Regions from separate parts of the Mycobacterium sp. SMC-2 genome, predicted to be linked through region 2. Evidence: predicted binding sites of a transcription regulator. Region 2 holds the regulator's gene; each other region holds the start of a gene.
The links. Region 2 encodes LexA, which represses DNA repair genes until DNA is damaged. Its sites were predicted from a motif close to CGAACANNTGTTCG; they were not measured.

Region 1 (9,959 bases), 870 kb from region 2:
GGGCGCCGACCGCACCAGCTGCTCGGCCTCGAACTTCGTCCGGTGGTACGGGGTCGGCAGCCGCTGGCCGACGTCGAAGTCGTCCTCGGTGTACTCGCCGGGGAAGTCGCCCGCCACGGCGATCGAGGACACGTGGTGCAGCGTGGCGCCCAGCCGCCGCGCCAGTTCGATGACGGCGCGGGTGCCTTCGACGTTGGTGGCCCGCTGTTCGGCTTCGCCCGCGGTGATGTCGTAGACGGCCGCGCAGTGCACGACGTGGTCGATCCCGCCCAGCTCGGCGATGGTCTCGTCGGTCAGCTGCAGCTCCGGCAGGCCGGCGACCAGCGGCTTTGCCCGCTCACCCCACTCGGCCGCGAGCCGTTCGAAGCGACCCAGGGACTGCCGCCGGACCAGCACCCACACCCGCGCATCGGGCTCGGCTGCCAGCAGACGACCCACGACGCGGCGACCAATAAACCCGGTACCGCCGGTAACGACATAGCGCATGCAGCCATCGTGGCGGCTCGCCGCCGCCCGCGTCAACTACCTATGGTCGCGACCCGCTTCGCCCGGCTACGCCGCGCTTGCGGTCGCCACGCGGTCAACTGTGGAAGTCGCGGATGCCGTCCCAGTCCACCAGGGTCCACCCGGTTATCGGGTTGCCGGTGATCACCACGCGCCCGATGTTGGGCAGCGGGTGGCTGGTCAGCAGCGTGTTCTTGGCGTTCTTCGCGTTCATCAGCGTCCAGTACTCGATGGCGAACTTGTGCGAGAACACCACCGGGTTGTGCTGGCCGCTGTTGTAGACCTTCTGGATGGCGGCGGTGAATTGTTCGTTGAACTGCTTGCCGCTGATCGACCCCGGGATGCTGTTCTGCATGTCGCCCCTGAGCCAGTCCGCCGGGGCCAGCAAATACGTCGCGGCCTCCTGGGCGATCGGCTTGCCCTCGAACCAGCCGGCGTTGATCTCCTGAATGCCTTGCAACACCTCGACCTGCTTACCCAGCTCGGAGGCCAACGGCGCCGCGGTCTGCTGGGCTCTGGCCATGGTGGAGGCGTAGACGCCGTCGTAGTCCTTATGGCCCGCTTGGTGGGCGACCTGCTGGGCCTGCCCCTTGCCCTCGGGGGTCAGGCCGACCCCGGGCACCGAGGTGTCGATGACCCCGCTGACGTTGCTCTCGGACTGGGCGTGCCGGATGAACGTCACCGTGATGCTGCGCGCCTGTGGTGATCCGCCACAGGCGCCGACGATGACGACCGCGACCAGCGCCGCGACCGCCTTCGAGACGCTGGAGACCAAGCTGCGCTTCGGCATGGGAGATAGCCTGCCCTGCCGACGGCATCGGTGGGAAGGGTTTGCGATGGTTAGGTGGAGAAAATACTTGCGAAGGAGGCTCAGATGGCGATTGACCCGAGTGCCGTCGGCGCGGTGACCGAACCGATGCTTTTCCAGTGGACCGACCGGGACACGATGCTGTACGCGCTCGGCGTGGGCGCCGGCGTCGACGACCTGTCGTTCACAACAGAGAACAGCCATGGCATCGACCAGCAGGTGCTGCCGACGTACGCGGTGATCTGCTGCCCGGCCTTCGGCGCGGCCGGCAAGATCGGGACGTTCAACCACGCCCTGCTCTTACACGGATCGCAGGGTATTCGGCTGCACGCGCCGCTGCCGCCCGCGGGGAAGCTGTCGGTGGTCACCGAGGTCGCCGACATCCAGGACAAGGGCGAGGGCAAGAACGCCATCATCATGCTGCGCGGCCGCGGCACCGATCCGGACTCGGGTGCGCTGATCGCGGAAACCCTGACCACGCTTGTCATTCGCCAGGCGGGCGGGTTCGGCGGACAGCCGGGTCAGCGGCCGACCGCACCGGAATTCCCGGATCGCGAGCCCGACGCTCGCGTCGCGCTGCCCACCCGGGAGGACCAGGCGCTGATCTATCGGCTCTCCGGTGACCGAAACCCGCTGCACAGCGATCCGTGGTTCGCCCGGGAGATGGCCGGGTTCCCCAAGCCGATCCTGCACGGGCTGTGCAGTTATGGGGTGGCGGGCCGCGCGCTGGTCGCCGAGCTCGGCGGCGGGATCGCGGCCAACATCACCTCGATCGAGTCGCGGTTCACCTCGCCGGTGTTTCCCGGCGAGACGCTGACCACGCTGATCTGGCGCACCGAGCCGGGCAAGGCGGTGTTCCGCACCGAGGCTTCGGGGGCCGAGGGCTCCGGCAGTCGGGTCGTGCTCGACGACGGCGCCGTGGAATACGTTCAGGGCTGACCGGACAGCCGGCGTGCCAGCCGCGCGGTGAACTCGGTGGCCTGCGCGGGGCTGTCCAGCGCGAACCGCGCCGCGGTGGCGCGGTCCCCGTCTTCGTAGTGCCGCACCAGGATTGGCACACCACCGTCGCGGACCGCGTCGAACGCGTCCTCGTCGGTGATGTCGTCGCCGAGATAGACCGGCGTGCGGGGGTCCGAGCCGGAGCCGGTCAGGTGATCGAGCACCCAGCGCAGCGTTTTCCCCTTGTCCCAGTCCAGGTCTGGGCGCAGCTCGATGACCTCGCGGCCGGTGGTCACCCGGAGACCGTCACGACGGCCCGCCGCGCGCACCGCGGCCGCCACCTCGCCGACCCGGTCGCGCGCGGCGTTGCGGTAATGAGCGGCGACCCCAAAGCGCTTGTGCTCCACCACCACACCGGGGATGGTGCCCAGTCGCTCGCGCAGCTCGCCGGCCGCGGCGTCCAGCACCGGTATGGCCGCCGCGGCGGCGTCGTTCTGGTGGTGCGTGCCGTCGGGCGCGGTCAGCTCGAAACCATGGCTGCCGGCATACCAAATCCCCTGCACGCCTACTCGTTTCGTCACGTCGGCCAGATCGCGGCCCGACAGCACCGCGACCGGGCAGCGCGCGGCCAGCTGCCGCAGCGCCTCGGTGGCGCCGGCGACCGGGGTGGCCGCGTCGGGCTCGCTGACGATTTCGGACAGCGTGCCGTCGAAGTCGAAGAACACCGCCGGCCGGCGCGCGGCCAGGTCGTCCAGGGCGGTCAGCGCGTCGGGCAGCTGCGACATCCGGCGGTCCCCGGTGCGCACGGCGACCTCGCGGAGGTCGGCGACCACCGCGTCCGCGCCGGCGTCTAGCAGCGCGTCGCCCCGGCCCGCCCGGTCGACGCCGATGACCAACGCGAATCCGGCGGCGCGCGCGGCCTCGACGCCGGCTTCGTCGGCGGTGACGACCGCGCACCGGCCGGGCCGGACCTGCAGTCGCCGGGCCGCTTCCAACGGGTCCTCGGTGTAGACCGCGGTGCCTACCCCGATCTCGCGCAGCCGCCCTTCCAGGGTGGGGTCGGACGCGTCGAACAGCACCGCGTCATGGCGGCGCGGGTCGATGGTGACCGGTCCCGGCTGTGGCATGACCCCACCTTCTCACGGTGGTCGGCCCGGCCGAGCGTCGGTCGGTGCCGCTTGCGGCGGCGCTCGCCGAACAACAACACCGAGTCCTGCCCGAGGCAATTCGAACACACATTCGATAGACTGGCGCGCTGTGGGCTGGTTCAACGGGCCGCCGAGTTGGGCGGAGATGGAGCGGGTGCTCGACGGCAAGCCGCGCCATGCCGGCGTGCCGGCGGGGCCGGGGGAGGACGCCCCCTTGTCGTCCAAGCGCGGAACGTACCGGCCGCCGGACGGCCCGCGGGCGGCCCGCTCGTCCGTTCCATATGCCGAGCTGCACGCGCATTCGGCGTTCAGCTTCCTCGACGGGGCCAGCACGCCGGAGGAGTTGGTCGAGGAGGCTGCCCGGCTGGGGTTGCGCGCCCTGGCGCTGACCGACCACGACGGCCTGTACGGCGCGGTGCGGTTTGCCGAGGCGGCCGCCGAACTCGAGCTGCGCACCGTGTTCGGCGCCGAGCTGTCCCTGGGGGCCGGGGCCCGCACCGAGACGCCGGATCCGCCCGGCCCGCACCTGCTGGTGCTGGCCCGCGGCCCGGAGGGGTATCGGCGGCTGTCGCGGCAGCTGGCCGCCGCACACCTGGCCGGCGGGGAGAAGGGCAAGCCGCGCTATGACTTCGACACGCTGACCGAGGCGGCGGGCGGGCACTGGCACATCCTGACCGGGTGCCGCAAAGGCCATGTGCGCCAGGCCCTGTCGCAAGGGCCGGGCGCGGCGGGGTTGGCGCTGGCCGACCTGGTGGACCGGTTCGGCGCGGACCGGGTCAGCATCGAGCTGACCCACCACGGTCACCCGCTCGACGACGAACGCAACGCGGCGCTGGCCGCGCTCGCGCCGCGCTTCGGCGTCGGCGTCGTCGCCACCACCGGGGCGCATTTCGCGGGGCCGTCGCGGCGCCGGCTGGCCATGGCGATGGGCGCCATCCGGGCGCGGCAGTCCCTGGACACCGCCGCCGGATGGCTGGCCCCGCTGGGGGGTTCGCACCTGCGGTCCGGCGAGGAGATGGCCCGGCTGTTCGCTTGGTGCCCCGACGCGGTGAGCGCCGCCGCCGGGCTCGGCGAGCAGTGCGCGTTCGGGCTGGCGTTGATCGCCCCGCAGCTGCCGCCCTTCGACGTGCCGCCCGGGCACACCGAGGACAGCTGGCTGCGGCAGCTGACCATGGCGGGCGCGCGGGACCGCTACGGGCCGGCCGAGCGTGCGCCGCGGGCCTACACCCAGATCGAGCACGAGCTGAAAGTCATTGCCGGGTTGCGTTTTCCGGGCTACTTCCTAGTGGTGCACGACATCGCCCGGTTCTGCCGTCAGAACAACATCCTGTGTCAGGGCCGGGGGTCGGCGGCCAACTCCGCGGTCTGCTATGCCCTCGGCGTCACCGCGGTGGATCCGGTGGCCAACGAGCTGTTGTTCGAGCGATTTTTGTCGCCGGCCCGCGACGGGCCGCCCGACATCGACATGGACATCGAGTCCGACCAGCGCGAGAAGGTCATCCAGTACGTCTACGACAAATACGGCCGCGACTACGCCGCCCAGGTCGCCAACGTCATCACCTATCGGGGCCGGATCGCGGTGCGCGACATGGCCCGTGCCCTGGGCTTCTCGCAGGGCCAGCAGGACGCGTGGAGCAAGCAGATCGGCCACTGGAACGGGCTCGCCGACTCGCCGGACGTCGAGGGCATTCCGCCACAGGTGGTCGATCTGGCAAACCAGATCCGGAACCTGCCGCGGCACATGGGGATCCACTCCGGCGGCATGGTGATCTGCGACCGCCCGATCGCCGACGTGTGCCCGGTGGAGTGGGCGCGCATGGCGAACCGCAGTGTGTTGCAGTGGGACAAAGACGACTGTGCGGCAATCGGCTTGGTGAAATTCGACCTGCTCGGGCTGGGCATGCTCAGCGCGTTGCACTACGCCATCGACCTGGTGGCCGAGCACAAGGGCATCGAGGTGGACCTGGCCAAACTCGACCTCTCCGAGCCGGCGGTGTACGAGATGCTGGCCCGCGCCGATTCCGTGGGCGTGTTCCAGGTGGAGTCGCGAGCGCAGATGGCCACGTTGCCCAGGCTCAAGCCCCGGATCTTCTACGACCTGGTGGTGGAGGTCGCGCTGATCCGTCCCGGACCCATCCAGGGCGGGTCGGTGCACCCCTACATCCGCCGGCGCAACGGCCTTGACCCGGTCGTCTACGACCACCCGTCGATGGAGCCGGCGCTGCGAAAGACGCTGGGGGTGCCGCTCTTTCAGGAACAGCTGATGCAGCTCGCGGTCGACTGCGCCGGCTTCTCGGCCGCCGAGGCCGACCAGCTGCGCCGCGCGATGGGCTCCAAGCGCTCGACCGAACGCATGCGACGGCTGCGCGGCCGGTTCTACGACGGCATGCGTGCGCTGCACGGCGCCCCCGACGACGTGATCGACCGGACCTACGAAAAGCTGGAGGCCTTCGCCAATTTCGGCTTCCCGGAAAGCCACGCGCTGAGTTTCGCGTCGCTGGTGTTCTACTCGTCCTGGTTCAAGCTGCACCACCCGGCGGCGTTCTGCGCGGCGCTGCTGCGCGCGCAGCCGATGGGCTTCTATTCGCCGCAGTCGCTGGTGGCCGACGCGCGCAGGCACGGCGTGACGGTGCACGGCCCTTGCGTCAACGCCAGCCTGGCGCACGCCACCCTCGAGAATGCCGGAACGGAGGTGCGCCTGGGGCTGGGCGCCATCCGCCACATCGGTGACGACCTCGCCGAGCGGCTGGTGCAGGAACGAAAAGCCAACGGCCCCTTCGCTTCCCTGCTCGACCTGACCACGCGGCTGCAGCTCTCCGTGCCCCAGGCCGAGGCGCTGGCCACGGCCGGGGCTTTTGCCTGCTTTTCCATGTCGCGGCGCGAGGCGCTGTGGGCGGCCGGGGCGGCCGCCAGCCAGCGCCCGGACCGACTGCCCGGCGTGGGCTCGTCGTCGCACGTCCCGGCGTTGCCCGGGATGAGCGAGCTGGAACTGGCCGCCGCCGACGTGTGGGCCACCGGCGTCTCCCCGGACAGTTATCCGACGCAGTTCCTGCGGGCGGACCTGGACGCGATGGGCGTGGTGCCCGCCGAGAAGCTGCTGGAAGTGCCCGACGGCGACCGCGTGCTGATCGCCGGTGCGGTGACCCATCGGCAGCGGCCCGCGACGGCCCAGGGGGTGACGTTTCTCAACCTCGAGGACGAGACCGGGATGGTCAACGTGCTCTGCACGCCGGGGGTGTGGGCGCGGCACCGCAAGCTGGCGAACACGGCGCCGGCGCTGCTGGTGCGCGGCCAGGTCCAAAACGCCAGCGGCGCAGTCACCGTCGTCGCCGAGCGGCTGGGCCGCATCACGCTGGCGGTCGGCTCGAAGTCGCGCGACTTCCGGTGAGCCTTTCGCCGAGTGTGAAGCTCTTGCGAAAAACGCGGCGAAATTTCGCAGCAGCTTCACGTTCGGTGAGGGGCGGTAGTCTCGCCGACATGACCCTCAACCTGTCCGTCGACGAAGTCCTGACCACCACCCGCTCGGTCCGCAAGCGCTTGGACTTCGACAGGCCGGTCGGCCGGGAGATCCTGATGGAATGCCTCGAGCTGGCGCTGCAGGCGCCGACCGGTTCCAATTCGCAGGGCTGGCAATGGGTGTTCGTCGAGGACGCGGAGAAGAAGAAGGCGATCGGCGACGTCTACCTGAAAAACGCCCGGGGCTACCTGAGCGCGCCGGCGCCGCAATACGGCGACATCCGCGGGGAGCGGATGGGCAAGGTCCGAGACTCGGCGACCTACCTCGCCGAGCACATGCACGAGGCGCCGGTGTTGTTGATCCCCTGCATCGCAGGCCGCGAAGACTCCTCGCCGTTGGGCGGCGTCTCGTTCTGGGCGTCGCTGTTCCCGGCGGTGTGGAGCTTCTGTTTGGCGCTGCGCTCGCGCGGGTTGGGGTCGTGCTGGACGACGCTGCACCTGCTCGGTGGCGGTGAAAAGCAGGTCGCCGACGTGCTGGGCATTCCCTACGACACGTACAGCCAGGGCGGGCTGTTCCCCATCGCCTACACCAAGGGCACCGACTTCCGCCCGGCCAAGCGGCTGCCCGCCGAGCAGCTCACGCACTGGGATAAGTGGTAGCGATTCAGACGGCTCCCGGGTAGCCGTGCTGTCGCCAGGCCTCGTAGACGGCGACGGCCGCGGCGTTGGCCAGGTTCAGCGAGCGGCGGCCGGCCAGCATCGGGATGCGCACCTGCTCGGTGATGTGCGCGTCGGCCAGCGTCGCCTCATCCAGCCCGGTGGGTTCGGGCCCGAACAGCAACACATCGCCCGCCCGGTATTCGACGTCGGCGAACAACGTGGGCGCGTGTGAGGTGAACGCGATCACCCGGGCCGGTGACAGCGCCTCCCACGCGGCCGCCAGCGACGCGTGCACGGTGACCGAGGCCAGGTCGTGATAGTCCAGCCCGGCCCGCCGCAGCTTGGGTTCGGACAGGTCGAATCCCATCGGCTCTACCAGATGCAGTTCGCAGCCGGTCGCCGCCGCCGTCCGGATGGCGTTGCCCGTGTTGGGGGCGATGCGCGGCGAGTAGAACATCAGCTTGAACACAACGCGATAATGGTCGCATGGTCGAGCAGAGCCTCTGGATGCAGAAAGTCGCGGTCGATCCCGGTCATTCGCACTGGTACATCGAGCGGTTCCGGGCCATGGCCCGCGCCGGCGACGACCTGGCCGGCGAGGCCCGCTTCGTGGACGCGATGGCGCCCCGCGGCGCCCGCATCCTCGACGCCGGCTGCGGCCCCGGCCGACTGGGCGGGTACCTGACCGCCGCCGGTCACCACGTCGTCGGCGTCGACGTCGACCCGGCCCTGATCGAAGCCGCCGAACATGATCATCCCGGTCCGCGCTGGCTGGTCGGCGATCTCGCCGAACTCGACCTGCCCGCCCGCGGCATCGCCGAACCGTTCGACGTGATCGTGTCCGCCGGCAACGTGATGACGTTCCTCGCGCCGAGCACCCGGCGCCGGGTGCTGGGCCGGCTGCGGGCCCACCTCAGAGACGACGGTCGCGCGGCGATCGGCTTCGGCGCCGGCCGCGACTACGAGTTCGGCGAGTTTCTCGACGACGCGGCGGCCGCCGGGTTGAAGCCCGACCTGCTGCTGTCCGCGTGGGACCTGCGACCGTTCACCGACGACTCGGATTTCCTCGTCGCAGTCCTGCGGCCGGCGTAGATCTTTCGCGGGCAGGTTTGCCAGACTCGTCCGCCCGTGCGATGGCCCACCTTGGAGGGGCCTGTCTGCTCAGTACGGATTCTGGTGACCTGGGCCGCGGGCTGTCATACTCGTCGGGTTGCCGCGTTGACGCGATCGCGCCCATCTGGCGTGGCACGGGTGGATAAAGCAGGAAGTCTCATGAGCCTCTCGTTTTCTCGAGCGCTGACCATCGGCGCCGCGGCCGGTCGCTCGGCCGCGGCGACGTGACCATGTTCGCCCGCCCGGCCCACCTGGCCGAGGCGGCCGCCTCCGAATCCGCAGAGCACCGCGGCGCCGACGCGGCGCCGGCCAAACGCCCCCCGAGCTGGTCGCTGAGCAACTGGCCGGTGGGGTGGAAGGTGCTGGCGATTGTGCTGGTCCCGCTGATGGTGGCGACGGTCTTCGGGGCGCTGCGCATCCACGGCGCCATGGCCAACTCGGCGGGTCTGCGGCTGGCCGCGGCCCGCGCCGACGTGGTGCCGGTGATCACCAAATACATGTCGGCCCTGGACGTCGCCCTGCTGGCGGGCAGCACCGGGCGCGACGTGGAGGGGGCCAAGAAGAACTTCGAGGCGCGCAAGTACGAACTGGACACGCGGCTGCGCGACACCGACGTGTCCCCCGAGGTCCGGTCGGGGGTGAACACCCTGCTCGACGGCGGTCAGATGCTGGTGAACAAGGTGGGCGACAACAACCTTGGTTTGCGGGAGCGGGTGACCCTCTACGCGCCGATCCTGTTGACGGCCGAGGACGTGATCAACGCGTCGGTGCGCGTCGACGACGAGAAGATCCGCGCCCAAACGCAAGGCCTGAGCCGGGCGGTCGGGGCCCGCGGGCAGATGACAATGCAGAAGATCCTCATCACCCGCGGCGCCGACCTGCCCGAGCCGCAGCTGCGGACCTCGATGATCACCCTGGCCGGGACCGAGCCGTCGACGTTGTTCGGGATGAGCGAGGTCCTCGGCGCCGGCTCGCCCGAAGCCAAGACGCTGCAGCAGCAACTGGTGACCCGGATGGCGATCATGTCCGACCCGGCCAGCGTGCTCGTCGACAACCCTGACCTGCTGCGCTCGATACACGCCACCGACGACATCGCCGACCAGGTCATCAAGGACGCCACCGCATCCGTGACGAAGTCCGTGCACGCCCAGGCCGCCGACAAGCGCAACGCCGCCGTCCTCGACACCGTGCTGGTGCTGTCCGCCATCGTGGTCGCGCTGGCGGTCGTGCTGCTGGTGGCGCGCGCGCTGGTGCGGCCGCTGCGCGCGCTGCGTGACGGCGCCCTCAAGGTGGCCCACATCGACCTCGAGGAGGAGATCGCCCGGGTCAAG
Region 2 (9,959 bases):
GCCGAGTTGTCGTTCACCGACGTCAAGGTTCCCGCCGAAAACCTGCTGGGGCAGGAGGGCATGGGGTTCATCTATCTGATGCAGAACCTGCCGCAGGAACGGATTTCGATCGCCATCATGGCGGCCGCGGCGATGGAGCAGGTGTTGGAGCAGACGCTGCAATACACCAAGGAGCGCAAGGCATTTAACAAGCCGATCGGCAGCTTCCAGAACAGCCGCTTCGTGCTCGCCGAGCTGGCGACCGAGGCCACCGTGGTGCGCATGATGGTCGACGAATTCATCCGGCTGCACCTGGACAAGAAGCTGACGGCCGAGCAAGCGGCGATGGCCAAGTGGTACTCCACCGAAAAGCAGGTCCATCTGATCGACCGTTGCCTGCAACTGCACGGCGGCTACGGGTACATGCGCGAATACCCCGTTGCCCGCGCCTATCTCGACGCGCGGGTGCAGACCATTTACGGCGGCACGACCGAGATCATGAAGGAAATCATCGGCCGCAGCCTGGGCGTCTAGCCCCCAACGCCGTTGGTCGATCTGGGCGGCCAATCGCGCGGTGACGCAAAACGGGATCAATGCCCGACATGCGGCCGTTTTTTTCGGGTAGATCGCTGAACCGTTAATGGCGTCACGTACGGTCGGCGCATGTGTTTTGGGTACGTCGACCGCGCAATGGCGCACGGTCAAGCCGAAAAGCGCGACGCCGCTGAACAGCCGGGCAAGTTCGGCTACACCTGCGGGCGCGGAATCATTACGCGCGACGGCACTCGCGCCCTATTGCGCAGGCGGGCGCCGGGTTCGGGCGCCATTACGCGCGAGCGACGTGGCGGGTGGTCGCGATTTGAGCGTGGCTCGGCATCATTTCGACATCGACGTGGTATCCGTTTTTGCACTTTTCGTGATTTGACTTCGTATTCTTTGTTGGCTGGGGGAAAGTTGTGCGAGCCCGGCGATAATCGGGATCGGGACGGTGTTGTTTCCCCGCGGTCGGACTACGGCCCGCTCACCGGCTGCACGGGTACGGGCATAGCCGCTGATAGGGGGCATAGCCGCCGGCTGGGAGGCTTGGTGAACGGGCAGAGAGGTCACATGCGCAGGCTGGTCGGGAGCGCACTGGTCAGCTTGGCCGCCACAGCGGTAGCCGCCGGCTTGCTGGCGCCCCCGGCGGCGGCGTCTCCCATCGGCGACGCCGAGGCGGCCATGATGGCGGCGTGGGAGGCGGCCGGCGGAGACGGTTCGCCCCTGGGCGCCCGCAAGGGCGATGTGTACCCCGCCGGCGACGGCTTCGCGCTGGACTTCGACGGCGGCAAGATGTTCTTCACGCCGGCGACCGGCGCCAAATTCGTCTACGGACCGATCCTGGACAAATACGAGATGCTGGGTGGGCCCGCCGGCAGTGATTTGGGCTTTCCCGCCATCAATGAGGTGCCCGGCCTCGCGGGGCCCGACAGCCGCGTGGCCACCTTCTCGGCCAGCGACAAGCCGGTGATCTTCTGGACGCCCGACCACGGCGCGTTCGTGGTGCGCGGTGCGATCAACGCCGCCTGGGACAAGCTCGGCAGTTCCGGCGGCGTGCTCGGGGTTCCGGTCGGCGACGAAACGTACAACGGCGAGGTGTCGGCCCAGAAGTTCAGCGGCGGCCAGGTCTCCTGGAACAGGCAGACGAAGCAGTTCACCACCGAGCCAACGGCTTTGGCCGACCAGCTGAAGGGGCTGCAGGTGGCGATCGATCCCACTGCGGCGATCAACATGGCCTGGCGCGCGGCCGGCGGTCCGAACGGCCCGTTGGGGGTCAAGAAGGGCGCGCAACATCCCGTCGGCGACGGCATCGTCCAGGACTTCGCCAACGGCAAGGTGTATTTCAGCCCGGCCACCGGTGCGAACGCGATCGAGAACAACATCCTGGCCAAGTACGAGTCACTGGGCGGACCGGCCGGCGACCTGGGTTTCCCCACTTCAAACGAGTCCGACGGCGGCATCCCGTCCAGCCGCGTCGTCACCTTCTCGGGCGCCGATAAGCCGGTGATCTTCTGGACTTCCGAGCGCGGCGCGTTCGTGGTGCGCGGGGCCATGAAGGCGGCGTGGGACAAGCTCCGCGGCCCGGCCGGCAAGCTGGGCGCGCCCGTCGGGGACCAGGCCATGGACGGCGACGTGGTCTCCCAGCAGTTCGCCGGCGGCAAGATCTCGTGGAACCGGGCGAAGAACACGTTCAGCACGGACCCGGCCAATCTGGCGCCGCTGCTGTCCGGCCTGCAGGTGTCGGGGCAGAACCAGCCGAGCAGCTCGGCAATGCCCGAACATCCCAAGAACTTCACGTGGCAGTGGTGGTGGTTGCTGGCCGGCGTTCCTGTGCTGGTGCTGCTCGTCTTGGCGGGGTTGGTGGCCTTCGGTTGGCGCCGGCGTCGCGCCGCGCGCGCAGGCAGCGCCTACGAGCCGTACGGCGACCTCGATGTCGGTTACGCCGCCGCGGGTGACCAGCACTGGGGACACGACGACGTCACCACCGAGCAGTTCGGCCGTCAGCCGGAAGCGGCCGACGCCCACGCCCCCGGTCGGGTCAGCTGGAGCCGGGGCGGCGCGGACGAGGGCCAACTCGGGGTCGACGAGAACCCCGACGCGGTGGACACCGACTCCTTCTCCGTGGTCTCGCCGGCGGACATGTCGGAGGCGGGCTACCCCGAAGCCGAATACGCCGAACCGGAGTACGCGGAAGCCGAATACGCCGAACCGGAATACGCCGAAGCCGAATACGCCGAAGCCGAATATGCCGAAGTCGAGTATGCCGATGAGACGCACGACGCCGCCCGCGAAGCAGAGCGCGCGGAGGACGACTACGTGGAGGCCGAATACCTCGACGTCGCGGTGCCGCACATGCCTCCGGAAGCCGAGTCCGGCGACGGCGGCCCCGAGCCCGAACATCCGGATGTTGCCGCACCGCACGTCTCCGCGGACGTTGCCGAGGCCGAGGCCCCCGCGCCGGAAGTGATCGCGCCCGAGGCGGCCGCCGCAACCCAGCAGCGCGGCGGGCGGCACGCGGCCGCGGATGACGAGGCCAACGGCGCGGGGGCCGGCCCGCCCGGGCGCCCGACCATCCACCTGCCGCTCGACGACCCCTACCAGGTGCCCGACGGATACCCGATCAAGGCGAACGCCCGCTTCGGGCTGTACTACACGCCGGGCAGCGAGCTCTACCACGACACGCTCGCCGAAATCTGGCTGTCCAGCGAAGAAGTGGCGCAGGCCAACGGCTTCGTCAAGGCGGACTGACCCCGTCGGGGCTAGACCTTGCGGATCACCGTGACGACCTTGCCGAGCACGGTCGCCTCATTGCCGGGAATGGGATCGAACGCCGGGTTGTGCGGCATCAGCCACACCTGACCGCCCGCGCGCTTGAACGTCTTCACGGTGGCTTCGCCGTCGAGCATGGCCGCGACGATGTCGCCGTTGTCGGCGACGTTCTGCTGTCGCACCACCACCCAGTCGCCGTCGCAGATCGCCGCCTCGATCATGGAGTCACCGACGACCTTGAGCAGGAACAGCGTGCCCTCGCCGACCAATTCGCGCGGCAGCGGAAACACGTCCTCGACGGCCTCCTCGGCCAGGATGGGTCCACCGGCCGCGATGCGCCCGAGGACGGGTACGAACGTCGGCTCCGGCAGGGCGTCCGAGCCGGCGACTTCGGTGGCCGGTGCGGCCACCCCGTCATCGGCGCCGCGGACATCAACCGCCCGGGGGCGGTTCGGGTCGCGACGCAGGTATCCCTTGCGCTCGAGGGTGCGCAGCTGATGAGCCACCGACGATGTCGACGTCAGACCGACGGCGTCACCGATCTCCCGGATGCTCGGCGGGTAGCCGCGGCTGGTAACAGACGCGCGAATGACGTTCAGAATGGTGCGCTGCCGTTCGGTCAGCGATGAATCCACGGCGTGCAGCCGACCGTCCGCGCCGGCCGATGAGGTGTCCTTGCTGTCGCTCATGGCACTGAATGTAACCCCACCGGGCCCAAGAATCAAACATGTGTTCGACTAGCGTGTCGTGTTGCCGCGCTATCCGCGAAACCGCACGCCGACCCCGTTAATCACAAAGGTGTAACTCTTCGGCGGATCGGGTATTTCAGCCGCATGTCAACCCTGGCGACCACGAACTTGTCGGTGGCGTGGTCTAGCGTTCGACTCGTGCGACACGCTTCGCTCACATGTTCGGATTTCGAACACACGAGCGATACAGTCGAACAGCTGAGCGAATCGAGTTGACCGGAGGAACGCAGATGACAACCATCCACATGTTGGCGCCGCGCACCGGCAGCCTTCGGCGCCCGGTCAACGGGCCGGTCCAGGGGATTCGTTACGGCCGGGACGGGCTGGCCTGTTCCCGCCGGCCCGGTCCGCCGCGGCCGGCTGGAGCGCCCACGCGCTACCACGGCACCGGCGTCGCGATGTCCGGCGCGCCTCACCGCAGGCGCCCCGTCACGGTGGCGACCACCATCTGGCTCGCGCTGGCCGCCGGCGCGATCACCCTGTGGCTGGGCCTCGTCGGCAACGTCGGTCAGGTGCTCAACGGCGACTCCGGGAGTTCGGCCGCTCATGTGCCCGACAAATTGGCCGTCGTGCGCGTAGAGGCGGGGGAGTCACTGCAAGACGTCGCGCACCGGGTGGCCCCCGACGCGCCGGCCCGCCAGGTCGCCGACCGCATCCGCGAACTCAACGACATCAACTCGCCGGCCCTGGTGGCGGGCCAGACGCTGATCGCCCCGGTCGGCTGACGACCGCGCCGCTAACAGCCCTGGACCTCAGCTTGGCGGGCTCCGACGCTTCGCGTCCGCATTACCCGGGCGGGTGGGCGCGCGGGTACGCTCGAAGTGCTGCGGTACCTGGTTGTTGGCACGGCGAAGGAGCGGTCATGCATTGCCCGTTCTGTCGCCATCCCGATTCCCGGGTGATCGACTCGAGGGAAACCGATGAAGGGCAGGCCATTCGGCGCCGCCGGTCGTGCCCCGAGTGCGGACGGCGGTTCACCACGGTGGAGACCGCCGTGCTGGCCGTGGTCAAACGCAGCGGCGTCACCGAACCGTTCAGCAGGGAAAAGGTCATCAGCGGTGTGCGCCGGGCCTGTCAGGGCCGCCAGGTGGACGACGATGCGCTGAACCTGCTGGCCCAGCAGGTCGAGGACGCCGTGCGTGCCGCGGGTTCGCCAGAGGTCGCCAGTCATGAGGTCGGCCTCGCCATCCTCGGCCCGCTGCGCGACCTCGACGAAGTGGCGTACCTGCGGTTCGCGTCGGTGTACCGATCCTTCGAATCCGCGGAGGATTTCGAGCGCGAGATCCAGGCGCTGCGCGAACACCGCCAGGTCACCACACCGAGCTGACGGCCCGGCTCGCCGCACCTCGCCGGGGCTAGTCTCGTTTCATGCCCACCGACTTGCATCCCGATCTCGACGCCCTGGCACCACTTCTCGGCACGTGGGTCGGCCAGGGCGCGGGTGAATACCCGACGATCCAGCCCTTCGACTATCTCGAAGAAGTGGTCTTCTCCCACGTCGGCAAGCCGTTCCTGGCGTACTCGCAAAAGACCAAGGCGCCGGCCGACGGCAAACCGTTGCACGCCGAGACCGGATACCTCCGGGTGCCGCAGCCCGGCCACGTCGAACTGGTTCTGGCCCACCCGAGCGGCATCACCGAAATCGAGGTGGGCACGTACACGGTCAACGGCGATGTGATCGAGATCGAAATGTCCACCACGGAGGTTGGGCTGACCCCGACCGCCAAAGAGGTGAACGCCCTTGGCCGTTCCTTCCGCATCGACGGTGACGAGCTGTCGTATTCGGTGCGGATGGGCGCGGTCGGGCAGCCCTTGCAACACCACCTCGCCGCGGTGCTGCGTCGACAGCGCTGAGCCGGCGCCGGGGTTCAGTCCAGGTGCGTCACACCGTCATTGACGACGCGGCCGGACACCCCCACCCAGCCCTCGGCGTTCCACGTCGTCTCGATGATCGATCCCTTGCCCTGGGTGATGTGCAGGTCGCGGCTGAGGTAGTCGGTGATTCGCATCGCGGCCGAGCCGGTCGCTTCGTCTTCCGGCACACCGAGGTTGGCGGCGAACATGCGGGCGCGCAGCGATCCGCCGGACCGGTCGGTCCAGGCCCACAGGTAGTGCGCCGTGTCGTCGGGAAAATCGCCCGGGTCGGCCGCGAGAAGGTCAACGGCTGAACCGAATTCGTGCAGGGCTACCTCGGGCGCCCATTCGCAGCGAGCGCTGATGCGGGTGCGGTCGCCGGTGTAGCTCACCTGCACGAGGCCGGCCGGCACCTGCAGCGTCTTGATCGGCGTACCGTTCTCGCGCAACCACCACGATGCGCCGACGGTCGGATGCCCGGCGAAGGGAAGCTGGGTTTGCGGTGTGTAGATGGTGGCGCGCGCGGTGGACCCGCCGGCGGCGGGAAGCTCGACGAATACCGTTTCGCTGTAACCTAGTTGGGCTGCCAGCCGTTGGCGGCGCGCGGGTTCCACCCGGCTGGCGTCGACCACACCGAGCAAGTTACCGAAATTGCCGTTCTGGTCGGTGAACACCCGCAACACCGCCACGTCTATACCCATGGCCCGACTGTACGACGCCGCACGGACCGGCAGCGAATGAATTTTGGTCAGGTAGCGCTGCGTTCGTCGGAGCCCATGGCGTTCAGCACGGCGACGCGGGTGGGCGCGGGGCCGCTGACGGCCTTTTCGCCGCCGCCGCTGCGCAGCAGCGCGCGCAGGGCGGCCTGATCGTGTTCGGCGGGCGCGGTGGTATCGATGAAGCGTTCGACGACGTCGATGAAGCGGACTGGGTCGTCGTGGAAGGGGAAGTGGCCGGAGCCTTCGAAGATTTCGAGGCGGGACCCGGGCATCGCGGCGTGCGCCATCCACGCGTGGCGGACCGGGACGACCACATCCTTGGTGCCCCAGACGATCTGTACCGGGATGGCTTGGGTCAGATAGCACCGATCGAGCATGGTGACGATCTGCCCGCGCCAGTCCACCACCGCCCGCAGGGTCCGGCTGAAAGCCGCCGAGGCCGTCGGCTCCGGCAGGTCATCAAGGATCCGCAAGACGTTGGGCAGGTCGCGGCCCAGGCCGGTCGATCCGATCGCCAGGCCCGCTATCCGTCCCGCCAGCTGAACCGCCGGCAGTACGAGGGGGAGCCGCAGCAAGGCCAGGGCCTCGCTGCCCATCGGCAACGAGGCCAGCCGGAGCGCGACGTTGACGTCCTTGGTGACGCCGCCGGCCGCGACCAGGATCAGCCGCTCGACCAAATGCGGGAACTGGTAGGCGAATTGCATGGCCACGCCGCCGCCCAGGGAATGACCGACCACCGTCACCCGCTCGATGTCGAGCACGCTGAGCAGGTCGCGCATCCCGTTCGCGTAGGCGGCGACCGAGTAGTCGGCGCGCGGTTTGTCGGATCGGCCGTGGCCCAGCAGGTCCGGGGCGATGACCGTGAACCGCTGAGCGAGCTTGGCCTGCACGGTATTCCAGGTGGTGGAGTTGTCGCCGATCCCGTGGACCAGCAGGATCGCCGGCCCGTCACCGGCGATTCGGTAGGCCCGGCGGTAGCCGTGGATGGTGCGGAACTCCAGGCGGGGTGCGGCCACCTCGCGCACCGGGCGGAGAGTGCTCTTGCGCTTCCGCTCGGTCATCTCGCACCTCGGTGTCGGGCCGGGCCGAGGCCGGGCGGAAAGGTCAGACCTGGTCGCCGTCGTCGCGCTTCTTCTCCGCCTCTTGGGCGAGGAATCGTTCAAACTCGGCGCCAAGCTCGTCGCCGCTAGGCAGGTCCTCGTCGCGAGTCAGTAACGACCTGTTCTCCTGAGCGTCGATGAAGGCATCGTACTGGCGCTCGAGCGCGGTCACCACTTGAGCAACCTCCGCGCTCGCCTCGACCTGCTCGTCGATCTTGGTGCGGATAATCGCCGCCGCTTCGGTCAACGCCGTCAGCGGCAGCTCGAGCGACGCGGTCTTGGCCACTTGCGCGAGCAACGCCTCGGCGGCGGCCGGGTAGTCGGTCTGCGTCAGGTAGTGCGGCACGTGCACGGTGTAACCGACGACCTCGTGGCCGTGCTGGGCCATCCGGTATTCCAACAAATTCGACGCGCTGCCGGGAACCTGGATCTCGGAAATCCACGGCGTGAACTCGGCGATCAACTCGGGGTTGTTGGAGTGCGCGGTCATCGTGATGGGCCGCGTGTGCGGAACCGCCATCGGGACGGTGCCCAGGCCGATGGTCTGGCGCACGTTCAGCCGCTCGGCCAGCAGGCGTACCGCGGTGATGAACCGCTCCCACTTCAGATCCGGTTCCATGCCGGCGAGCAGCAGGAAGGGGGTGCCGACGGTGTCGCGCAACGCATACAGGCTCAGTTCCGGGTCGTCATAGTTGGTGAAGTGATCGGTTTTGAAGGTCATGAGCGGCCGCCGCGACCGGTAGTCCAGCAATTCGTCGATGGCGAAGGACGCGACCAGCTCGGTGTCCAGAGCAGCCTTCAGATGCGACGAGGCCAGCCGGATCGCGTGGCCGGCATCCGAGAAGCCCTCCAACGCGTGCACCAGCACGGGGCCGCGGCCATCCGACGTCGACAACTGCGGCGCCGGTCGCTCGAGCTCGTACATGCCGGCCTGTCCCGGCTGGTGGTACTGCTCCTGCGGGTCCTGACTAGCCATCGGGATCGCCTCCTCTCGAGGGGTCCATCCAGGGTGCCCTACCAGTGTCCCCCGAATCAGGGGGCACCAATATCAAACAGCGGTGTGAAGTTCGGGTTTTAATCTGCAAGCGAACGCCTCGGGAGGCGCGCGACGCGTCGCAATCTGCTTGCCGCCCAGGTGTCAGGCATGATGAAACCGATGCGCGCGCCGACCCTGATGCTGTGCCTAGTGGTCGCCGTGGCGACGTCGGTGACGTCGTGCAAACGGCCGCCCGGTGATCATGCGTCGGCCCCGCCGGCGCCCCCTCCGCGGAGCAGCGCGCCGGTCCAGCGGCTCGGTCAGCCTCAGCCAAGCGCGGTGGCGGGGCCGATGGACCCGGACAAGCGCGTCGGCGCCATCTTCATCGACGGTGGGCCCCTGCACGTGTGCACGGGTTCGGTGGTGCATTCGGTGGGTGGGAACCTCATGATGACCGCGGCGCACTGCCTGGCCGGGGCCACCAAGATCACCTTTGTGCCGGGTTTCGCCGGTGACGCCCCGCCCGCCCCGGCCGACGTGTGGAAGGCCGACGCCGTCTACCTCGACCCCCGCTGGACCGCCAGCAAGGATCCCAACGCCGACTATGCGATCGCACGGCTGAGTAACGACGCCGGGGGTACGGTCGAGTCCCACGTCGGCCTGGCGCTGACGCTGGGCACGGCTCCCCCGCCCGGTAGTCACGTCACTGTGATGGGATATCCCGCCGGCGTCGGCGGCGCGCCCATCGGGTGCCAGGCCAGCACGTCGTTGACCGAGGGCGGGTTCCCCTCGTTTCCGTGCGAGGGCCTGGTGGACGGCACCAGCGGCGCACCCTGGGTCAGCGGCACCACGCTCACCGGGGTGATCGGCGGTTTCGAACGCGGCGGGTGCGCCACGGACGTGTCGTATTCCGCGCCGTTCGACGCGCAGACCGCGCAGTTGCTGGCCCGCGCCGACGCGGGCGGACCCGGCGACGCGGTTTCCGGCGAACTCGACGACAGCTGTTAGCGGCGGAACTGGCTGAGCGCGCGCATCTTGTTCGTCACATCCAGAGCGGCGACCTTGTAGGCCTCCGAGAAGGTCGGATAGTTGAACACCGCGTCGACCAGGTAGTCGACGGTGCCGCCGCAGCCCATCACGGCCTGACCGATGTGCACCATCTCGGTGGCGCTGGTGCCGAAGATGTGCACCCCGAGCAGCTTGCGATCCTCGGTGGACACCAGCAGCTTGAGCATGCCGTAGGAGTCGCCGGCTATCTGTCCGCGGGCGAGTTCCC
Region 3 (9,959 bases), 720 kb from region 2:
GCGACCCCGAACACGACCAGGTCCCACCAGGTCAGTTCCTTGCGTAACCGGGTGTCTGGCTCGTCGGTGTCGGCGATCGATTGTTCGACCGACTTCGTGCGCCATCGATTGGCCATCCGTCGCCCTTCCCCATCAACCGGGACCCATTGGTCCGTCACAGTAGCGGGTACTCTGCCGAGATGGCGGACAGCAAAGCAAACACCAGGGACCATGCGGTGGTCATCGGCGGCAGCATCGCCGGTTTGTGCGCCGCGCAGGTGCTCTCGGACGCCTATTCCCGGGTCACGGTCTACGAGCGCGACGAGTTGCCGAGGACACCGTCGAACCGCGCGACGGTTCCGCAGGACCGGCACCTGCACATGCTGATGGCCCGTGGCGCAATGGAGTTCGAGAGCCTGTTCCCCGGACTGCTGCAGGAGATGGTGGCCGCGGGCGTGCCCATGCTGGAGAACCGGCCCGATTGCATCCACCTCGGCGCCGCCGGCCACGTGCTCGGGACGGGGCACACCCTGCGCGACGAATTCACCGCGTACGTCCCCAGCCGCCCCCATCTGGAGTGGCAGTTGCGCAAACGGGTACGGGACACGGACAACGTCACGATGGTGCGGCGCTCCGTGGCCGAACCGCGGTTCGACCACGCGCGGCAGCGGGTCACCGGGGTGCTGCTGGATCCCGCCGACGGCGAGGAGGGGGAGCCCGAATTCGTCCGCGCGGATCTGGTCGTCGACGCGGCGGGCCGGGGCACCCGGCTGCCGGTGTGGTTGGACCAATGGGGGTTCGACCGCCCGGTCGAGGACGTCGTGGACATCGGCATCAACTACGCCACCCAGCAGTTCCGCATCCCCGAGGGCTTGATCGCGGAAAAGGTGGTAGTCGCCGGCGCCTCCCACGACAAGTCGCTCGGGCTGGGCATGCTCTGTTACGAGGACGGGAGCTGGGTCCTGACCACCTTCGGGGTGGCCAACGCCAAACCGCCGCGGACCTTCCCCGAGATGCTGGCCCTCGCCGAGGAACTGCTCCCGGCCCACATCAACACCGCCCTGGCGCAGGCCGAACCCCTGGGCGACCCGGCGTTCCACGCCTTTCCGGCCAGCCGCTGGCGCCGCTACGACAAGCTGGACCGCTTCCCGGCCGGCATCATCCCCCTCGGCGACGCCGTCGCCAGCTTCAACCCGACCTTCGGGCAGGGCATGACGATGACGTCCCTGCAGGCCGGCCACCTGCGGCGCGCGCTGGCCTCCCCCGACGACCGGCTGGCCGCCGAACTGAGCCGGGCCACCGCCAAGACCACCTACCCCGTCTGGATCATGAACGCCATCGGCGACGTCACCTTCCACCACGCCGGCACCAAGGGACCCATCCCGTGGTGGTGGCGGCCGTCCGGTGCGCTGTTCGACCAATTCCTGGGGGCCGCCGAGACGGATCCCGTTCTGGCGGAGTGGTTTTTGCGCCGGTTCTCGCTGCTCGACAGCCTCTACATGATTCCGCCGCCGCGCCTCATCGGCCGGACCATCGCGCACAACCTGCGGCTGTGGCTGGGCGAGCGCCGTCAGGCGTCCAGACAGCGGCGCGTGGCGGTCGCGAGCGCGGCAGCGCCGGGCGATGGGGGCACGCCCCCAGAGGGAGGTACCCCCACCCGCTTGCGGGGGACGGGTCGCCACCCTCAGGACTAGCTCACAGCCCTACGGTCGCCCTGAACAGCTTGGTGGGCTCGCGCGCGACCAGCCGGATCGGCGCGTCGTCGGCCGCCACCCACGCGGCCATCCCGCGGTGCAGCATCAGCGAACCCGACTTGCCGTGCACCGTCGTGCAACCCTCGGCGCACAGCAGGATCTGCGGGCCCTCGTGACTGCACGAGGCGTCGACCTCGTGGCCCAGATACTCGCCGTCGAGCTCCAGGAGCGCGACCGCGAACTCCTCGGCGGGGGTCTCATAGATCAGGCCGAAGCCCTCACGGTGGACGCGGGGCCGCACCTGCGCCTCGGTGGTCGGGGTGAAGTCGAGCACGCGCAGCAGCTCGGGGACGTCGACGTGCTTGGGGGTCAGGCCGCCGCGTAACACGTTGTCCGAGTTGGCCATCACCTCCACCGCGAAACCCCGCAGGTAGGTGTGCAGGCTGCCGGCGGACACGAAGATCCCCTCCCCCGGGGCCAGGGTGATGCGGTTCAGCAGCAGCGCCGCCAGCACCCCGGCGTCGCCGGGATAGCGTTCCCCGAGCTCCAGCACCGTCTTGACTTCGCCGGCGAATTCCGTTGCCCCCGAGCTGATGTACTGGATGGCCCCGTCCAGCACGGCGGGCACCAGCACGTCGATGTCGGGCTGCGGCGCGGTGATCCAGGTGGTGAACAGCGCCCGCAGGCCGTCGGCGTCGGACTGGTCGTTGAGCAAATCGATGTATGGGTCGAGGTCGGTGACGGCCAGGGCCCGCAGCAGCTCGACGGTGCGAGCGACGGGACGGAATCCGGCCAGCGCCTCGAACGGCTGCAGCGCCACCAGCAATTCGGGTTTGTGCGAGGTGTCGCGATAGTTGCGCACCGGGGAGTGCAGCGGAATGCCCAGCCGCTCCTCACGCAGGTACCCCTCGGCCGCCTGCACCGCGCTCGGATGCGCCTGCAGGGACAGCGGTTCGTCGGCCGCGAGGACCTTGACCAAAAACGGCACCACGTCACCGAACCGGGCGCGCACCCCGGGGCCGAGCTGGCCCTCCGGGTCGGCGACCAGCGCGTCGAGCAGCGAGATCTCGCCGGCGTCCGTTTCCAGCCAGGCCGGGTCGGCCGGATGCGCGCCGAACCAGAGCTCGGCCTCCGGATGGGCGGCCGGGACCGACCGCCCGGTGAATTCGGCTATGGCGGTGCGCGATCCCCAGGCGTAAGTCCGCAAGGCTCCGCGAAGCAGTTCCACTGTTCTATCTATCCCCGCGCCAGGCGCGCGTAAACCGCGGCCATCTCCAGTCGAACGGCCAATACTGCCAGCTGCTCCTCGGCGCTGATCGCGCCACCCAACGCCGGCGCAACCGTCGAGCCGGCCGAGCCGCCGGGTCCGTCGGGCACGTCTTCGGCGGCGAGCAGGTACACGTCGTCGAGCCCGGCGGTGCGGGCGGCCACCACCGACTGTTCGGAAGACAGGGTGAGCGCCAGCACCAACAGCCGCCGCGGCAGCGGCCCGTCGATCTGTTCGTCGTGAAAGAGCGCGTCGGCGGAGCGGAGGCCGCCGGACGCCCCGGCGCGCAGCGCGACGACCGCGTCCGACAGTCCGGTGGCGGCAACCACCTCGTGCGCGGTCCGCAGCAGTACCGAACTGCCGTGCCGGGCCAGCGCCAGCGTCGCGGCGCAGTCACCCGCCAGCGCCACCTGACGGTCGGCCATGCGCGCGGCGATCGTCTTGGCCGGGTTGGTGAACAGCTCGCGGCCCGCGCTGTTGCGCAGCGCCTCGGCGTCCAGCTGGTCGGCCAGCGCCCGCAGATCGATGCTCGCTCGCTGGTCCACCGCTTGCACGACGGCCAGGCCGGCGGCCAGGTACCGGCACAACCCGAACTCGTCGGGGATCGCAAGCCGCGGCGCCAGCACCGCCGCCCGGCCGGCCGTGGAGTCCCGCAGCGGGCCCTCGTACGGGGCGACGACGACGACCCGCGCCCCGCGCCGCACCCCGGTCGAGGCCGCCGTGACCAGCGCGGGGTCGCCGGGATCGTCACCCGCGACGACCAGCACGTCGAGCGGCCCGATCCACGGCGGAACCTCGGCGGTCAGCGCGATCGGCTCGGAAGCCGCACCGCCCACCGTGCCGGCCACCATGGCGCCCGCGGTTTCGGCGGTCCCGCGGCCCGCGACCCAGATCAGGCTGCGCGGCCGGTCCTCGGCCCGCAGCGGATCCAGTGCCCCCTCGTCGATCGCGGCGGCGACTGCGCGCACCTGCGCGCCGGCCGACGACGCCGAGCGCAACAGGCCGTCCCGGTCGGCGGCGAGCAGACCCTCGGCGTCCTCGAAATCGATCGCCCCGACGGCGCTCACGGCGCGGCCCCTGCGGGCGCGGACTGGGCGCGGATCTCCGCGCTGATCTGGGCGACCACCGCGTCGACTTCCTCGGCGCTGCGCGCCTCCACGTTGAGCCGCAGCAACGGCTCGGTGTTGGAGCTGCGCAGGTTGAACCAGCTGCCGTCGCCCAGGTCGACGGTCACCCCGTCGAGGTGGTCGATGGAGTGGATCCGGCCGCCGAAGGACTTCAGCACCGCCTCCGTGCACAGCGACGCGTCCGCCACCGTGAAGTTGATCTCGCCGGACGATTCGTAGCGCTGATAGTCGGCGGTCAACTCCGACAACGGCCGGTCCTGCTCGCCGAGGGCGGCCAGCACGTACAGCGCCGCCAGCATCCCGGAGTCCGCGCCCCAGAAGTCACGGAAGTAATAGTGCGCCGAGTGTTCGCCGCCGAAGATGGCGCCGGTTTCGGCCATCATCGCCTTGATATAGGAGTGCCCGACGCGGGAGCGCAGCGGTGTGCCGCCGCGCTCGGTGACCAGCTCGGGCACCGCCCGGGAGGTGATCACGTTGTGGATGATCGTGGCGCCGATCTCGCGGCCGAGCTCGCGCGCGGCCACCAGGCTGGTCACCGTCGAGGGCGACACCGGCCGGCCGCGCTCGTCGACGACGAAGCAGCGGTCGGCGTCCCCGTCGAAGGCCAGCCCGATGTCGGCGCCGGTGTCGCGCACGTAGGCCTGCAGGTCGGCCAGGTTGGCCGGATCCAGCGGGTTGGCCTCGTGGTTGGGGAACGAGCCGTCGAGCTCGAAGTACAACGGCAGCAACGTGATCGAGTCGATCGCGCCGAGCACCGCGGGCGCGGTCAGACCGGCCATGCCGTTGCCGGCGTCCACCGCCACCCGCAGGGGCCGCAGCCCCGAGGTGTCCACCAGCGAACGCAGGAAGGTCCCGTAGTCGTCCAGCACGTCGCGGTCGGTGACGGTTCCGGGTCGTCCGTCGTAGCGCTCGACCCCGGCGATCACCTGCTCGCCGATGGTGCGCAGGCCGCTGTCGGCGCCGACCGGCTTGGCGGCCGCCCGGCACAGCTTGATGCCGTTGTAGGCGGCCGGGTTGTGGCTCGCGGTGAACATCGCGCCGGGGCAGTCCAGCAACCCGGAGGCGAAGTAGAGCTGGTCGGTGGAGGCCAGGCCGATGCGCACGACGTCGAGGCCCTGGCCCGTCACGCCGGAGGCGAAGGCCGCGGCCAGCGTGGGCGAACTGTCGCGCATGTCGTGACCGATCACCGCCTGCCGGGCGCCCTCGCCGCGCATCAGCGTGGCGAACGCCGCCCCAAGGGCGGTGACCAGCGGCTCGTCGAGCTCTTCACCGACCAGCCCTCGCACGTCGTAAGCCTTGACGACACGGTGCACAGTCGCGGCGAGCCGAGACATGCGGGGGCCTCCTGACGCCATCGATTCCTTCGCCTCTTGGCCGTCAGCCTATCGGCCCCCGGGAAACACCGGACCGCAGACGGTGCGCGGGATTGCGCACGGCGCCGGAACGGCTAGTCACTGGGGTCGGGCAACACCCGCAGATGCCCGCGGCGCCGGCCGGAACGCTGTTCGGGCGGCGCGAGCACACTGCTGCTGGGCGCGGTGGCCCCGCCGTGATGCAGGTGCGGGTCGACGAACCCGTTGAGCGGCGCGCCGGTTGCGCCATGGGGCACGGCGCGCTCGCCGGGGCCGCCCTCGCGCACCGCGTCGGCCAGGGCGACCAGGTCGTCCTCGTCGGGATGGGTGGGCTCGAAATTCAGCGGACCGGCGTGGCGCACGAGATCCCACCCGCGGGGTGCGGTGATCCGGCCGGCGTGGCCGACGCACAGGTCCCACGAATGCGGTTCCCGCGCGGTCGCGAGTGGCCCCACCACGGCCGTCGAGTCCGAGTAGACGAACGTCAAGGTCGCCACGGCGTAATGCGGACACCCGGGCCGGCAGCAGCGACGGGGAACGTTCACGAGCGAAAGGCTATCGTGCGCAAACGCCGGTGAAGCGCCGGACACGCGCAACCGCTCGCCCCCCGATGTTCAACCGTTACCATCGGCGCGTGGGCGATTCGCGCAGCTCCCCGCGGAGGGATCGGTCCCAGGGCCGGTTCGCATCCCACCGGTCCTCCCGGCGCGGCCGCGATATGCGCGGTCCGCTGCTGCCCCCGACGGTGCCCGGGTGGCGCAGCCGGGCCGAGCGGTTCGACATGGCGGTGCTGGAGGCCTACGAACCCATCGAGCGGCAGTGGCAGGCCCGCCTCGCCGAACTCGACGTGGCGGTCGACGAGATCCCCCGTATCGCGGCCAAGGATCCCGACAGCGTGCAGTGGCCGCCCGAGGTCATCGCCGACGGGCCGATCCCGCTGGCGCGATTGATCCCGGCCGGCGTCGACGTCCGCGGAAACGCCACGCGGGCGCGAATTCTCTTGTTCCGCAAGCCGATTGAGCGACGGGCCAAGGACACCGTCGAGCTCGGTGATTTACTGCACGAAATACTGGTGGCCCAGGTGGCGATCTACCTCGATGTGGAACCGTCGGTCATCGACCCGACGATCGACGACGAATGACACCGACGCGTAGGCGCCTTCGCGTCAGATGATGCCGCGCTTGAGGCGGCGGCGCTCGCGCTCGGAGAGACCGCCCCAAATGCCGAAGCGCTCGTCGTGCTCTAAGGCGTACTCCAGGCACTCATGACGTACCTCGCACCCCAGGCAGATCTTCTTGGCCTCCCGGGTGGAGCCGCCCTTCTCCGGGAAGAACGCCTCCGGGTCGGTCTGGGCGCAGAGCGCGCGGTCCTGCCACTGGTCCGCGATGGGCAGCTGCATCGGCTCGGGCTCGAATGCGACTGGCGCATCAGGAACCACGGTCAAGTGCGGCCGGGCCGGTCGGACCGGCGCTGAGCCAATAGGGGTGTGCGGCGTGCTCGCCATGACTCCTCGAAGATGTTCGTAAGACATACGGTCGTCCGCCTCCTCAGTTTCATTGAGAGAGTGAGTGGTTCCCACTTTTCTGATGTGTACAGACAATTCGAACAAGTGAGCGAATCTCGGTCTGCGACACCGGAACCGGCCGGCCAACCGGGAAATGACACTGTTGTGATTAGACACGGGTTATTCTGCCGGGTCAAGCTTTACGGCGCATTTCCATACCATCTCGTGACCGAATTACGGCGTTTCCGTTGTTTTGTGCGTTCGGCGTGTCGGTCACACCGCCCACGACTAGGCTTAATAGCCGCGTCACGGGCCCGACACCGAACGGTTGCCGGGCAGTACTGTCGTCCACGTGAAGGTCACCGTTCTGGTGGGTGGGGTTGGCGGCGCCCGCTTCCTGCTGGGTGTTCAACAGCTGCTCGGGCTGGGTCAGTTCGAAACGCAACAGCACCCAGACGCGGGAGCCGGCAACCACGAACTTAGCGCAATCGTCAACATCGGCGACGACGCTTGGATTCACGGACTGCGGATCTGCCCGGATTTGGACACCTGCATGTACACCTTAGGTGGAGGCGTAGACCCGGAGCGCGGGTGGGGTCACCGCGACGAAACCTGGCACGCCAAAGAGGAATTGGCGCGCTACGGTGTGCAGCCGGACTGGTTCGGCCTCGGCGACCGGGACATCGCCACTCACCTGGTGCGCACCCAGATGCTGGGCGCCGGCTACCCGCTGTCGCAGATCACCACCGCGCTGTGCGACCGCTGGCAACCCGGCGCCCGATTGCTGCCGGCGAGCGACGACCGCTGCGAGACGCACGTGGTGATCACCGATCCGGAGAACGGCACCCGCCGGGCAATCCACTTCCAGGAGTGGTGGGTGCGCTACCGGGCCGGCGTGCCCACCCACAGCTTCGCCTTCGTCGGCGCCGAAAAGGCCACCGCCACAACTGAAGCTGTGGCGGCCATCGCCGACGCCGACGTCATCCTGCTGGCGCCGTCCAACCCGGTGGTGAGCGTCGGCGCCATCCTGGCCGTCCCCGGGATTCGCGCCGCGTTGCGCTCGGCGACCGCCCCGATCGTCGGCTACTCGCCGATCATCGGCGGAAAACCATTGCGCGGCATGGCCGATGCGTGCCTGAAGGTCATCGGGGTCCAATCCACCGCGGAGGCGGTCGGCCGGCACTACGGGGCGCGCCGCGGCACCGGGATACTGGATTGCTGGCTGGTGCACGAGGGCGATCACGCCGACATCGACGGCGTTGCGGTGACCGCCGTGCCGCTGTTGATGACCGACCCGAAGGCGACGGCCGAGATGGTGCGCGCCGGGCTCGACCTTGCGGGCGTCACCCCGTGACCGAACACGGCACCGGCGCGGCGATCGAGATCCTGCCCGTCGCCGGGCTTCCCGAATTCCGGCCCGGCGACGACCTCGGCGCGGCGCTGGCCGCGGCCGCACCCTGGCTGCGCGACCGCGACGTCGTGGTGGTGACCAGCAAGGTGGTGTCCAAGTGCGAGGGCCGGCTGGTGCCCGCGCCGCGCGACGCCGAGGAGCGCGACCAACTCCGGCGCAAGCTGGTCGAGGACGAGGCGGTGCGGGTGCTGGCGCGCAAGGGCCGCACGCTGATCACCGAGAACCGCATCGGCCTCATTCAGGCCGCCGCGGGCGTGGACGGATCCAACGTGGGCCCCGACGAACTGGCGCTGCTGCCCCTCGACCCGGACGGCAGCGCCGCGGCGCTGCGCGCCGGGCTGGCCGAGCGGCTCGGCGTCGACGTCGCCGTGGTCATCACCGACACGATGGGCCGCGCCTGGCGCAACGGCCAGATCGACGCGGCGGTGGGCTCGGCCGGTCTGGCTGTGCTGCACGGCTATTCGGGAACCGTCGACCGCCACGGCAACGAACTGGTGGTCACCGAGATCGCGGTCGCCGACGAGGTCGCGGCGGCGGCCGACCTGGTGAAGGGCAAGCTGACCGCCGTGCCGGTGGCAGTGGTGCGCGGCCTTGCGGTGCCCGACGACGGCTCGACGGCCCGGCAGCTGTTGCGGCCCGGCGAGGAGGACCTGTTCTGGCTCGGCACCGCCGAGGCCCTCGAGATGGGTCGCCGCCAGGCCCAGCTCTTGCGCCGATCGGTGCGCCGCTTCAGCGCCGAGCCCGTCGCGCCGGAGCTGATCGAGGCCGCCGTCGCCGAGGCCCTCACCGCGCCGGCCCCGCACCACACCCGCCCGGTCCGGTTCGTCTGGCTGCAGACACGCGACGTCCGAATGCGGTTGCTGGACCGCATGAAAGACAAGTGGCGGTCCGACCTCGCCGGCGACGGCCGTCCCGCCGACTCGGTGGAGCGGCGGGTGGCGCGCGGTCAGATCCTTTACGACGCACCCGAGGTCGTCGTCCCCATGCTGGTCCCCGACGGCGCGCACACGTATCCCGACGCCGCCCGCGCCGACGCCGAGCACACCATGTTCACCGTCGCGGTCGGGGCGGCCGTGCAGGCCCTGCTGGTCGCGCTGGCCGTGCGGGGGGTGGGCAGCTGCTGGATCGGCTCGACGATATTCGCCGCCGACCTGGTGCGCGCCGAGCTCGAATTGCCCACCGATTGGGAGCCGTTGGGCGCCATCGCGATCGGCCACCCCGAAGAACCCGCCGGCCCGCGCGGCGCGGCGGACACCGGGGATTTGTTGATCCGCAAGTGATACTGGGCCGATGAGATTCGCGGGCAAGGCGCCGGCGTCCGCCGACAAGGCTCGCGGCGGCTACTACACGCCCGCGCCCGTGGCCCGCTTCCTGGCCCGCTGGGTCCGCGAGGCCGGACCGCGCGTCCTGGAACCCTCCTGCGGTGCCGGCGCGATCCTGCGCGAGCTGGCCGCCCTCGGCGGGCGGCCCCACGGCGTCGAGCTCGTCGCCGAGGAGGCCGTCAAGGCACGGGAATTCGCGCCCGTCGACGCAGCCAACCTGTTCACCTGGCTCGCCAGCACCGAGCCCGGCGGGTGGGACGGGGTAGCCGGGAACCCGCCCTACATCCGGTTCGGCAACTGGGC

Region 1: the regulator LexA is predicted to act here: its motif matches at 3,480-3,493, upstream of KXD96_RS08535 (error-prone DNA polymerase).
Region 3: the regulator LexA is predicted to act here: its motif matches at 7,022-7,035, upstream of cofD (2-phospho-L-lactate transferase).

The regions. Positions count from the first base shown of each region.
Region 1 covers NZ_CP079863.1:1,784,796-1,794,754, forward strand. The annotation lists gene KXD96_RS08515 (SDR family oxidoreductase) at 1-486, opposite strand, end outside; gene KXD96_RS08520 (histidine phosphatase family protein) at 581-1,294, opposite strand; gene KXD96_RS08525 (MaoC/PaaZ C-terminal domain-containing protein) at 1,379-2,251, shown strand; gene otsB (trehalose-phosphatase) at 2,242-3,378, opposite strand; gene KXD96_RS08535 (error-prone DNA polymerase) at 3,509-6,787, shown strand; gene KXD96_RS08540 (nitroreductase family protein) at 6,877-7,515, shown strand; gene KXD96_RS08545 (tRNA (cytidine(34)-2'-O)-methyltransferase) at 7,520-7,984, opposite strand; gene KXD96_RS08550 (bifunctional 2-polyprenyl-6-hydroxyphenol methylase/3-demethylubiquinol 3-O-methyltransferase UbiG) at 8,002-8,607, shown strand; gene KXD96_RS08555 (ATP-binding protein) at 8,853-9,959, shown strand, end outside.
Region 2 covers NZ_CP079863.1:2,655,208-2,665,166, forward strand. The annotation lists gene KXD96_RS12630 (acyl-CoA dehydrogenase family protein) at 1-513, shown strand, start outside; gene KXD96_RS12635 (LGFP repeat-containing protein) at 1,087-3,264, shown strand; gene lexA (transcriptional repressor LexA) at 3,276-3,974, opposite strand; gene KXD96_RS12645 (LysM peptidoglycan-binding domain-containing protein) at 4,265-4,759, shown strand; gene nrdR (transcriptional regulator NrdR) at 4,897-5,361, shown strand; gene KXD96_RS12655 (peroxynitrite isomerase) at 5,403-5,888, shown strand; gene KXD96_RS12660 (PhzF family phenazine biosynthesis protein) at 5,903-6,589, opposite strand; gene KXD96_RS12665 (alpha/beta fold hydrolase) at 6,637-7,668, opposite strand; gene KXD96_RS12670 (proteasome assembly chaperone family protein) at 7,712-8,683, opposite strand; gene KXD96_RS12675 (serine protease) at 8,852-9,691, shown strand; gene sthA (Si-specific NAD(P)(+) transhydrogenase) at 9,688-9,959, opposite strand, start outside.
Region 3 covers NZ_CP079863.1:1,930,884-1,940,842, reverse strand. The annotation lists gene KXD96_RS09195 (APC family permease) at 1-116, opposite strand, end outside; gene KXD96_RS09190 (NAD(P)/FAD-dependent oxidoreductase) at 216-1,673, shown strand; gene manA (mannose-6-phosphate isomerase, class I) at 1,675-2,901, opposite strand; gene KXD96_RS09180 (TobH protein) at 2,910-4,007, opposite strand; gene KXD96_RS09175 (phosphomannomutase/phosphoglucomutase) at 4,004-5,401, opposite strand; gene KXD96_RS09170 (DUF3499 domain-containing protein) at 5,515-5,964, opposite strand; gene KXD96_RS09165 (metallopeptidase family protein) at 6,138-6,560, shown strand; gene KXD96_RS09160 (WhiB family transcriptional regulator) at 6,585-6,923, opposite strand; gene cofD (2-phospho-L-lactate transferase) at 7,276-8,277, shown strand; gene KXD96_RS09150 (coenzyme F420-0:L-glutamate ligase) at 8,274-9,614, shown strand; gene KXD96_RS09145 (class I SAM-dependent methyltransferase) at 9,625-9,959, shown strand, end outside.